Regions from separate parts of the Afifella sp. JA880 genome, predicted to be linked through region 3. Evidence: predicted binding sites of a transcription regulator. Region 3 holds the regulator's gene; each other region holds the start of a gene.
What was found. Region 3 encodes LexA, which represses DNA repair genes until DNA is damaged. Its sites were predicted from a motif close to TGTTCNNNNTGTGTTCNG; they were not measured.

Region 1: NYQ83_RS10035 (putative DNA modification/repair radical SAM protein) is a predicted target of LexA. The motif match lies at 2,033-2,050, and genes of this name have one in related genera.
Region 2: recA (recombinase RecA) is a predicted target of LexA. The motif match lies at 1,432-1,449, and genes of this name have one in related genera.

What each region holds. Positions count from the first base shown of each region.
Region 1 covers NZ_JAOANH010000002.1:382,724-385,998, reverse strand. Annotated here, with positions in the region: gene NYQ83_RS10050 (NADP-dependent oxidoreductase) at 1-682, opposite strand, end outside; gene NYQ83_RS10045 (flavin reductase family protein) at 817-1,374, shown strand; gene NYQ83_RS10040 (HD domain-containing protein) at 1,382-1,960, shown strand; gene NYQ83_RS10035 (putative DNA modification/repair radical SAM protein) at 2,066-3,275, shown strand, end outside.
Region 2 covers NZ_JAOANH010000002.1:97,476-100,750, forward strand. Annotated here, with positions in the region: gene recA (recombinase RecA) at 292-1,380, opposite strand; gene NYQ83_RS08680 (carbonic anhydrase) at 1,507-2,160, opposite strand; gene cckA (cell cycle histidine kinase CckA) at 2,282-3,275, opposite strand, start outside.
Region 3 covers NZ_JAOANH010000001.1:368,653-371,927, forward strand. Annotated here, with positions in the region: gene moaC (cyclic pyranopterin monophosphate synthase MoaC) at 1-416, shown strand, start outside; gene glp (gephyrin-like molybdotransferase Glp) at 413-1,618, shown strand; gene lexA (transcriptional repressor LexA) at 1,720-2,433, shown strand; gene NYQ83_RS01825 (ComEC/Rec2 family competence protein) at 2,462-3,275, opposite strand, start outside.

The DNA of each region.
Region 1 (3,275 bases), on a different contig from region 3:
CGAAGACGGGGCCGCCGACATTTTCGAAATAGACGTCGATGCCGTCCGGGCAGGCGGCCTTCAGATCCTCCGCGAATGTTTCGGAGCGATGGTCGATCGCCGCATCGAAGCCGAAGTCTTCCGTGAGCGCCCGGCATTTTTCCGGTCCGCCGGCGATGCCGACGGCGCGCGCACCTTTGATCTTGGCGATCTGGCCGACGGCGGAGCCGACGGGCCCGGTCGCCGCGGCAACGACGACCGTCTCGCCTTCTTTCGGCTTTCCGAGCGTCAGAAGCCCCGCATAGGCGGTGAAGCCCGGCATGCCGAGCACGCCGACGGCGGTCGTGACGGGCACTTTTTCGGGATCGAGTTTGCGCAGATGAGCGGCCTTTGCGACCGCATGCGTCTGCCAGCCGGAATAGGAGAGGACCATATCGCCGGAGGCAAAGTTAGGGTCGCGGCTTTCCACGACCTCCGCCACGGTGCCGCCTTCCATCACGGCGCCGACCTCGACCGGGGCGGCGTAGGATTTCGCCGCGCTCATGCGCCCGCGCATATAGGGATCGAGCGAGAGGTAGCGGATCTTGAGGAGGACTTCGCCCTCCTTCGGCGCCGGCACCGACGCGGTCTCCGTGCGGAAATTCTCTGGCGTCGGCCGCCCCTCGGGGCGTGACGCGAGGAGGATCTGCGTGCTTTCTGTCATGGAATGAACCTGATTGAGATGTGAGTGGATGTGTTGGTGCATCTATGCCGCATGCGTGCCTTGGCGAGGCCTCACCGGGTCTCAGACGGCATTCGACGGTGGGATGGAGCCATGCCATTTCGGAGAGGCAGAAGATGACGGCGGTGAGGAAAATCGATTTCGACGTGTCGGATGTGCGGCGCTATCTGGAGCCTGGGCCGGTCGTGCTCGTCTCATCCGCGCATCAAGGCGAGCACGACATCATGACGATGGGCTGGCACACGATCATGGAATTCTCGCCCTCGCTCGTCGGCTGCATGATCTCCGCCGGCAACCATTCCTTCGAGCTCATCCGTGCAAGCGGCGAATGCGTCATCAATCTGCCGACGACGGCGCTCACCGATACCGTCGTCAAGATCGGCAATACCTCCGGAGAACGGATCGACAAGTTTGAGGAGTTCGGTCTGACGGCCGAGGCGGCCGAGATGGTGGGCGCGCCGATGATCGGCGAATGCCACGCCAATTTCGAATGCCGGCTGTTCGAGGATGCGCTCGTCGGGCGCTACAATTTCTTCGTCTTCGAGGTGGTGAAAGCGCATGTGGCGCCGGAGCCGGAACATCCTGAAACGCTGCATTACAAGGGCGGCGGCATCTTCATGGTCTCCGGCGAAATCATCGACAAGAGCGCGCTCTTCCGTCCGGGCATGCTGTGAGGGGATGATGAGGCAGGAGGACCTTTCCGGCGCCCTCGATTTTCTGCGTGCTGCCGAGCGGCTCAAGGACACGTTCCGCTCCGGCTTTACGGCGGAGGGGCGGCCGGAGAGCACTGCCGCGCATACCTGGCGGCTCGCCCTGATGGCGATCGTTTTCGAAAAGGATTTTGGGACGATCGACTTTTCGCGTCTTCTCAAGATCCTGATCGTGCACGATCTCGGCGAAACCCTGTCGGGCGACGTGCCGGCGGTTGTGCAGATGCCAGGCGAAGAGAAGGCGGCGCAGGAGCGCGCCGATCTTCTGCAACTGACCGCACCGCTCGACCCAGCGCGGCGGCAGGCGATCCTCGATCTCTGGGAGGAGTACGAGGTGGGGGCGACGGCGGAGGCGCGGCTCGCCAAGGGGCTCGATAAGCTCGAGACGATCCTGCAGCACAATCAGGGGCTTAACCCGCCCGACTTCGATTATCGATTCAATCTCGATTATGGGAGGCGCGCGACCGACGCTCATCCTTTGCTTCAAGAGATCCGCGCGGTGCTGGATGCGGAGACGGAGGCGCGGGCCGAAAATTCCCGAGTCGATTGAAGCGGATGGGCTGAACTTCGGAGGTTGTGATTCAGACCGGCTGATTCAGACCGGGCGCCAATTAAGCCTGTTGCGAACAAAAGTAGAACATGGCATCATCCCGGCATGGATGAGAAGCTCGCAACCAAGCTCGGCATTCTGGCGGACGCGGCCAAATATGACGTGTCCTGCGCCTCGTCGGGCGCGCCGAAGCGCAAGGCTGGCAAGAACGGGCTCGGCGCGACGGCGCCGTCCGGCATCTGCCACGCCTTCACGCCGGACGGGCGCTGCGTCTCGCTTCTGAAAATCCTTCTGACGAATTACTGCCTGTTCGACTGCGCCTATTGCATCAACCGGCGCTCCTCGAACGTGCCGCGGGCGCGTTTCTCGGTCGAGGAGGTGGTGCGGCTCACGCTCGAATTCTACAAACGCAACTATATCGAAGGCCTGTTTTTATCCTCCGGCATCGCGCGCTCGCCCGACCGGACGATGGAGGAGATGATGCGGGTGGCGAAGACGCTCCGGCGCGTCCACGGCTTTCAGGGCTATATCCATCTCAAGGCGATCCCTGAGGCGAGCCCGTGGCTGATCGAGGAGGCGGGGCGGTACGCTGACCGGTTGTCGATCAATCTGGAGCTTGCGAGCGGGGCGAGCCTGAAAGCGCTCGCGCCGGAAAAGAACGACCGGACGATCACGCACGCGATGGGACAGATGCATGAGCGCATCCTGGAGGCGCGCGACGAGCGACGGCGTTTCTCGCCCGCCGGGCAGAGCACGCAGGTGATCGTCGGGGCAGACGATGTGAAGGATGCCGCGATCATTCGCGCGAGCGCCAGGCTTTATGACGATTACGCGTTGAAGCGGGTGTATTATTCCGCCTTCAGCCCGATCCCCGAGGCGAGCGTGCTTCTGCCGGCGAAGGCGCCGCCGCTTCGCCGGGAAAACCGGCTTTATCAGGCGGACTGGCTGATGCGGTTTTATGGGTTTTCGGCCGACGAGGTCGCGGAAAGCGGCGAGGACGGCATGCTGGCGCTCGATGTCGATCCGAAGCTTGCCTGGGCGCTGAAGCATCGCGAGCGCTTTCCCGTCGACGTCAATCGGGCGGAGCGGGAGATGCTTTTGCGGGTGCCGGGGCTCGGGCAGAGGGCCGTGGAGCGTATTCTCACCTCGCGCCGGCACCAGAAGCTGCGACTTCCAGATCTCGCGCGGCTGACGGCGGGCCTGAAACGGGCGCTGCCGTTTCTCGTCACGCCGGACCACCGGCCCGTCTCCCTCATCGACCGGCTCGATCTGCGGCAAAGGCTCGCCGAGCCGGCCCAGCAAATGAGCCTGTTCT
Region 2 (3,275 bases), on a different contig from region 3:
CCGCCGCAAATACCCGCTCTCGTCCGGTGAGAAGCCGACCAGCCACAAACGTCGGCGTCCATCGGCCGCGCCCGCTCTCCGGTGACACTCCGAACGGCGCGACCCTGCCGACATCACCAGAAAAGCCACACGGGCGAAAGAAAAAGACCGAAGATGCAATAGCCCAAAAACCAGAAAGCCCGCCAGAAGCGGGCTTTCCCTATGAAGACATCTTGATGAAGAGATCCCGCTCGCTCACCCCGCCAGCTCGCAGATGCCAGCGAAGCCAAGAGGACGAACGGCAGGCAAAACTCAGGCCTTGGCCGCCTTGCCGCCCTCATCCTCCTGGCGCGGACCATCCAGAAGCTCGTCTGCAATGAGACCGGCGTTCTCGCGGATCGCCTTCTCAATGGCGTTGGCGACATCCTCGTTTTCACGCAGGAAGTTCTTCGCGTTTTCCCGTCCCTGACCGAGACGCTGGCTGTCGTAGGAGAACCAGGAACCGGATTTTTCGACGATACCGGCCTTCACGCCGAGATCGAGCAGCTCGCCCGTATGGGAAATGCCTTCGCCATACATGATGTCGAACTCAACCTCCCGGAACGGCGGCGCGAGCTTGTTCTTCACCACCTTGACCCGGGTCTGGTTGCCAACGACCTCGTCGCGGTCCTTGATGGCACCGATCCGGCGAATATCGAGGCGGACGGAGGAATAGAACTTCAAGGCATTGCCGCCCGTCGTCGTTTCCGGGCTGCCGAACATGACGCCGATCTTCATGCGGATCTGATTGATGAAGATGACCATCGTATGCGAGCGCGAGATCGAGGCCGTCAGCTTTCTGAGCGCCTGGCTCATCAGCCGCGCCTGCATGCCGGGCAACGAATCACCCATCTCGCCTTCAAGCTCGGCGCGCGGCGTAAGGGCCGCGACCGAATCGACGACAAGCACGTCGATGGCGCCCGACCGCACCAGCGTATCGGCAATTTCGAGTGCCTGCTCGCCGGCATCCGGCTGCGAAATCAGGAGATCATCGAGTTTGACCCCGAGTTTGCGCGCATAAATCGGGTCGAGCGCGTGCTCGGCATCGATAAAGCCGCAGATGCCGCCCTTCTTCTGCGCCTGCGCCACGGTGTGCAGCGCCAGCGTCGTCTTGCCCGAGGATTCCGGCCCGTAGATCTCGACCACACGCCCGCGCGGCAGACCGCCGACACCGAGCGCGATATCAAGTCCGAGCGAACCGGTCGGGATCGTGGCAACCTCGACGACCTGCCCCTCCTGTCCGAGCCGCATGATCGACCCCTTGCCGAAGGAGCGCTCGATCTGGCTGAGAGCAGCGTCCAGAGCCTTGGTTCGATCCATGGATTCTTTGCCTCCTTCGACTACACGCAACGGATTCGCCATCGGACTATCCTCTAAAGTTCAGCGGATGACCACCCGCTCCTCAGAGAATTTCGTACTCTATTTGTTCTATAGCGTCAACACCGCCGCATCCCCTCTCGGCGGGCCAAAAGAGGCGCGCCGGAAAGCCTAATTTCCCGGCGCTGCGGCACCTACGGGCTCGAAGACATCGCTGTCTGGACGCCGCACCATCAGAAGGCCGGTCGCCACCGCGAAATAGGCCGCATGGAGTTGGAGCGAGCCCTCTTCCACGCGCCTTTTCACGAACGGAAACGTCATCAGATTGTCGAGTGTCTTCACCGCCGATACCTGCTCGAGCCGCTGCAGGTAGTCGTCGAGCGGCGCCGCATCGCGCGGGCCGAGCTCTTCGGCGGCCGGTGCGATCAAAGACATCCACTTGCCGATGAAGTCGCCGGGGGAAAGCGGGCCAACCTCATCATCGGCGAAAGCCCGGATGCCGCCGCATCGGGCATGTCCGAGAACGACGATGTGCTTCACCTTCAAAGCCTCGACGGCAAATTCGATCGCCGAGGAAACACCATGCTGCGAAGCCGACGGAGAGTAAGGCGGCACGAGATTGGCCACATTGCGGACCACGAAGAGTTCGCCGGGCCGGGCATCGAAGATGACTTCCGGCGAAACCCGCGAATCGCAGCAGCCGATAACCATGATCTCCGGGCTCTGCCCAACCTCTGCGAGCTCGGCATATTGATGCTGCTCGATGGGCAGCCGGCCATCGCGGAACGATTGATAGCCCTGAAGGAGACGCTCGGGAAAACGCATGTGACACACCTCTCGGCCGGCGGATTCGCCGAAAACATATGAACAGGCAAGGGAGAACGTCAGCTCACCCTATCCGCCCCCCATCCAATCGAACGGCCTCCGCCCGGCACCTTTTCGCCCGCTAAGGCTGCAGGACACGCTTCACCGTGATCGCCAGATCCTTGAGCGAGAACGGCTTCGGCAGGAAGTGGAAGTCCTCGTTCTCGGGCAGATGCCGTGCGAAAGCGTCCTCGGCATATCCGGAGACAAAGATGATCTTCAAGGCGGGATTGGTCTTGCGCAGCTCTTTCAGGAGCGTCGGCCCGTCCATCTCCGGCATGACGACGTCGGATACGACGAGATCGATGGCACCGTCCATGTCCTTCATGATGCGAAGCGCTTCCGGTCCCGACGCGGCCTCGTGCACCTCATAGCCGCGCGCGGCGAGCGCACGAGAGGCGAAGGCGCGCACCGCCTCTTCGTCCTCGACGAGAAGGATCGTGGCGCTGCCGGTGAGATCGGTCGGCTCGGACTTGGGCGAGGCCACCTCCTCCTCCGCTTCCCGCTCCGCCACATAGCGCGGGAGAAGCAGCGAGAAGGTCGTGCCTTTTCCAAGCTCGCTGTCGACGAAGATGAAGCCGTCCGTCTGCTTGATGATGCCGTAGACCGTGGAAAGGCCGAGGCCGGTTCCCTTGCCGATCTCCTTCGTCGAAAAGAACGGTTCGAAGATTTTTTCCATCACCTCCGGCGTCATGCCTGTGCCGGTGTCGGTGATCTCGATCAGCACATAATCGGCGGGCCGGAACCCGTCCTGGCGGAAGCGATGGCTCTCGGCCTCCTCCAGATTGCTGGCGCGGATCGTAAGCATGCCGCCGTTCGGCATGGCGTCGCGCGCATTGACGGCGAGATTGACCACCACCTGTTCCAGCTGGTTGAGGTCCGCCTTGACGGGCCACAGCCCGCTCTTGTGATCCGTCTTGAGCTCGACGGTCTCCCCGAGGAGGCGATCGAGCAGCACGGTGAGATCCGACAACACCTCGTCGAGGCGAATGACGCGCGGCTGCAGCGTCTGCCGGCGGGAGAACGCCAAGAGCTGCCGCACCAGACCCGCGGCACGATTGGCGTTCTGCTTGATG
Region 3 (3,275 bases):
CGGTGACGACGCGCATCGCCGTCGCGAGCGGAAGCGTTCGCATGGCGCCGGAGACACTGCGCCTCATTCGCGAGGGCGACATGAAGAAGGGCGACGTCATCGCGACCGCGCGTATTGCGGGCGTGATGGCTGCCAAGCGCACTTCCGATCTCATCCCGCTCTGTCATCCTCTGGCTTTGTCGAAGATCGCCGTCGATATTCTGCCCGACGAGAAGCTTCCCGGCCTTCGGGTGCGTGCGATGGCACGTGTGGATGCCAAGACGGGGGTCGAAATGGAAGCGCTCACAGCGGTTTCCGTCGCCTGTCTCACCATCTACGACATGGCGAAGGCCGTCGACCGGGCCATGACGATTGGCGATATTCGCCTGGAGGAGAAGAGCGGCGGCGCTTCCGGCGATTGGCGTTCCGACCCATGAGCCTGATTTCGGTCGAAGATGCCGTTGCCCGCATGCTCAAAGGCGTCACGCGCCTCGGGGAAGAGAGTGTCCCCCTGACGGAAGCACGCGGCCGGGTGCTTGCGCGCGATCTTGCAGCGAGACGTAACCAACCGCCGTTCCGTGCGTCTGCGATGGATGGCTATGCCGTACGCGCTCAGGATACGCCCTCAGGCGCATGGCTGCGCCAGATCGGCGAAGCACGCGCGGGCTCCCATTTTGCCGGAACTCTTGGCATGGGGGAGACGGTTCGCATCTTCACCGGAGCGCCTGTCCCCGACGGGGCCGATGCCATCCTCATTCAGGAAAACGCCGGCGCCGACGGCGACCGCATCGAGGTTCTGGAGCCGGTGGCGGCAGGCCGGCACATACGCGCCGCGGCCTTCGACTTCCGGGAGGGCGAGACGCTTCTTCATGCCGGACGCCGGATCGGGACGCGCGAAACGGCGCTTGCTGCAGCGATGAACCATGCAATCGTTCCGGTACGCCAGAGGCCAATCGTGGCCATCCTTTCGACCGGCGACGAACTCGTCGAACCCGGAGAAGAGCCAGGCCCAGACCAGATCGTCTCCTCGAACGGCGTGGCGATTGCCTCGATGGTTGTGGCCTGTGGCGGTCTCGCACGCGATCTCGGCGTCGCCGTCGACGACAAACAGGCGATTGCCGATGCTGCAGCAGGCGCGGCGGATGCCGATATCCTGGTGGTGATCGGTGGCGCCTCGGTCGGCGACCACGATCTCGTCCAACCGGCGCTCGCCGAGCAAGGTCTCAAGGTCGATTTCTGGCGGGTCGCCATGCGGCCGGGCAAACCGGTCATGTTCGGTACGCTCGGGCGCACCCGGGTGCTCGGCCTGCCCGGAAACCCCGTCTCCGCCCTCATTTGCGCACTCGTCTTTTTGAAGCCTCTTATCGGGGCGATGCAGGGTGCCGAAGGCGGCGAGCCAACACGCCTGTTGCCACTTGCAGCAGCGTTGCCTGAGGTCGGCAACCGCCAGCAATATCTACGGGCGCGCTTCGTTGAGTGGCAGGGGCGGACAGCCGTCACCGTCGCTGACGAGCAGGATTCGTCTCTTCTTGCGACGCTTGCCCGTTCGGACGCCCTCATCATTCGCTCTCCCTTTGCTCCAGCGGCCCGGGCCGGCGATGTGGTTGCCGTCATCGATCTCGCGCAAGCCCTCTCGTAACCTCCCGCACGGCCCCCAAGACTTGTGGAACACGCCATGAACAGGTAGTGTGCGTTCGTGATTTGTACACGAGACGCGACTCGCATCGCGAGGGGACGGCAATGCTGACAAAGAAGCAGCTCGAGCTTCTGCTCTTCATCAATGAAAGACTGAAGGAATCGGGCGTGCCGCCCTCGTTCGACGAGATGAAGGACGCGCTCGATCTGAAATCGAAATCCGGGATTCATCGCCTCATCACCGCCCTGGAAGAGCGTGGCTTCATCAAGCGGCTGCCGAATCGGGCACGCGCGCTGGAAGTTCTGCGCCTCCCCGATGCGGTCAATCCGAGTTTCGGGCGACCGCAGCAGCGAGGCTTCACGCCGAGCGTAATCGAAGGCCGGCTCGGCAAGGCGCCCCAACCCGTTGAGGAAGAAGCCATCGAAGAGAGTGAGCGAGGCGCGAGCGTCCCGGTCATGGGGCGGATTGCGGCCGGCGTTCCGATCTCCGCCATTCAGAATCAGAGCCATTCCATCGTCGTGCCGCCGGACCTCCTTTCGAAGGGGGAGCATTTCGCGCTCGAAGTGCGCGGCGATTCCATGATCGAGGCCGGCATTCTCGACGGGGACACCGTGGTCATTCGTCGTCAGGACAGTGCCGACAGTGGAGATGTGGTGGTGGCGCTGATCGACGACGAAGAGGCGACCTTGAAGCGGCTGCGCCGCAAAGGCGCATCGATCGCGCTTGAGGCTGCCAACCCCGCCTACGAGACCCGCATCTTCGGTCCGGACAGGGTCCGCATCCAGGGTCGCCTCGTAGGGCTTTTGCGCCGCTACTGAGCGCTTCTCAGCCTTTCTGGCCTCGACGTCATTTGAGTGCCGGCGACCCCTGCCACGGTCGCCGGATGGATGGGCGCGATGTGCGAAGGTCAAGGTGCGGAGCCACACCGTCCGGGGGGTTGATTTCCATAAAGAGAGCGTGCGCTCCATGGGTGGCGAGCGCGGTGCGGTCGATGACGATGCGCGCGGCGCAATCTCTTGGTGCGCGCAGCTGCGTGACGATAATCTCGACGCGACGACAATCTTCCGAAAAGGCCACCGGATCGGTGACGCGCGAAAGGGTCAGTCCTTCGGGCATCTCCAGAACGCAGGCTTCGGCGTCGCAACGAAAGCCTGAGGTTCCCGCGGCTTCCGCCTCGCCCTCCCGCCAGACATCGTCAAGGAAGGAGCCTTGCCGTGCACCGACGATTTGGAGGTGTCCGGCGACGTCACGGGCAGCAACCGCCCTCCCCGCCTCATCCACCAGAAGGTCGGGCCTGGCGCCGAGAAGCCATGCAAGCAGCGCCCCCAGCAAGAGTGGTGCGACGCCGTAGAGGCGCAGCTGCGAGCGCCAGAGGCTGAGCCACAGAAGCCCGCCGCACATCAGAATGAGCGCGATCGCGGGAAACGGCGGGACGATAACGGTGGCGCCCGACAATGACGCTACGAAATGCGCCGAAGCGAGGACGAGATCGATGCCCCAGGCCATGACGGTCAACGGCACGGTTTCCAGACCGAACGGCATCGCAATCAGGCTGATGAGCCCCGCCGGCATCACGATGAGCGAGACGAGCGGCATCGCAATGATATTGCCGAGGAGAGAGTAGGACGCGAGCCGTCCGAAATGGAAAGCCGCGAACGGC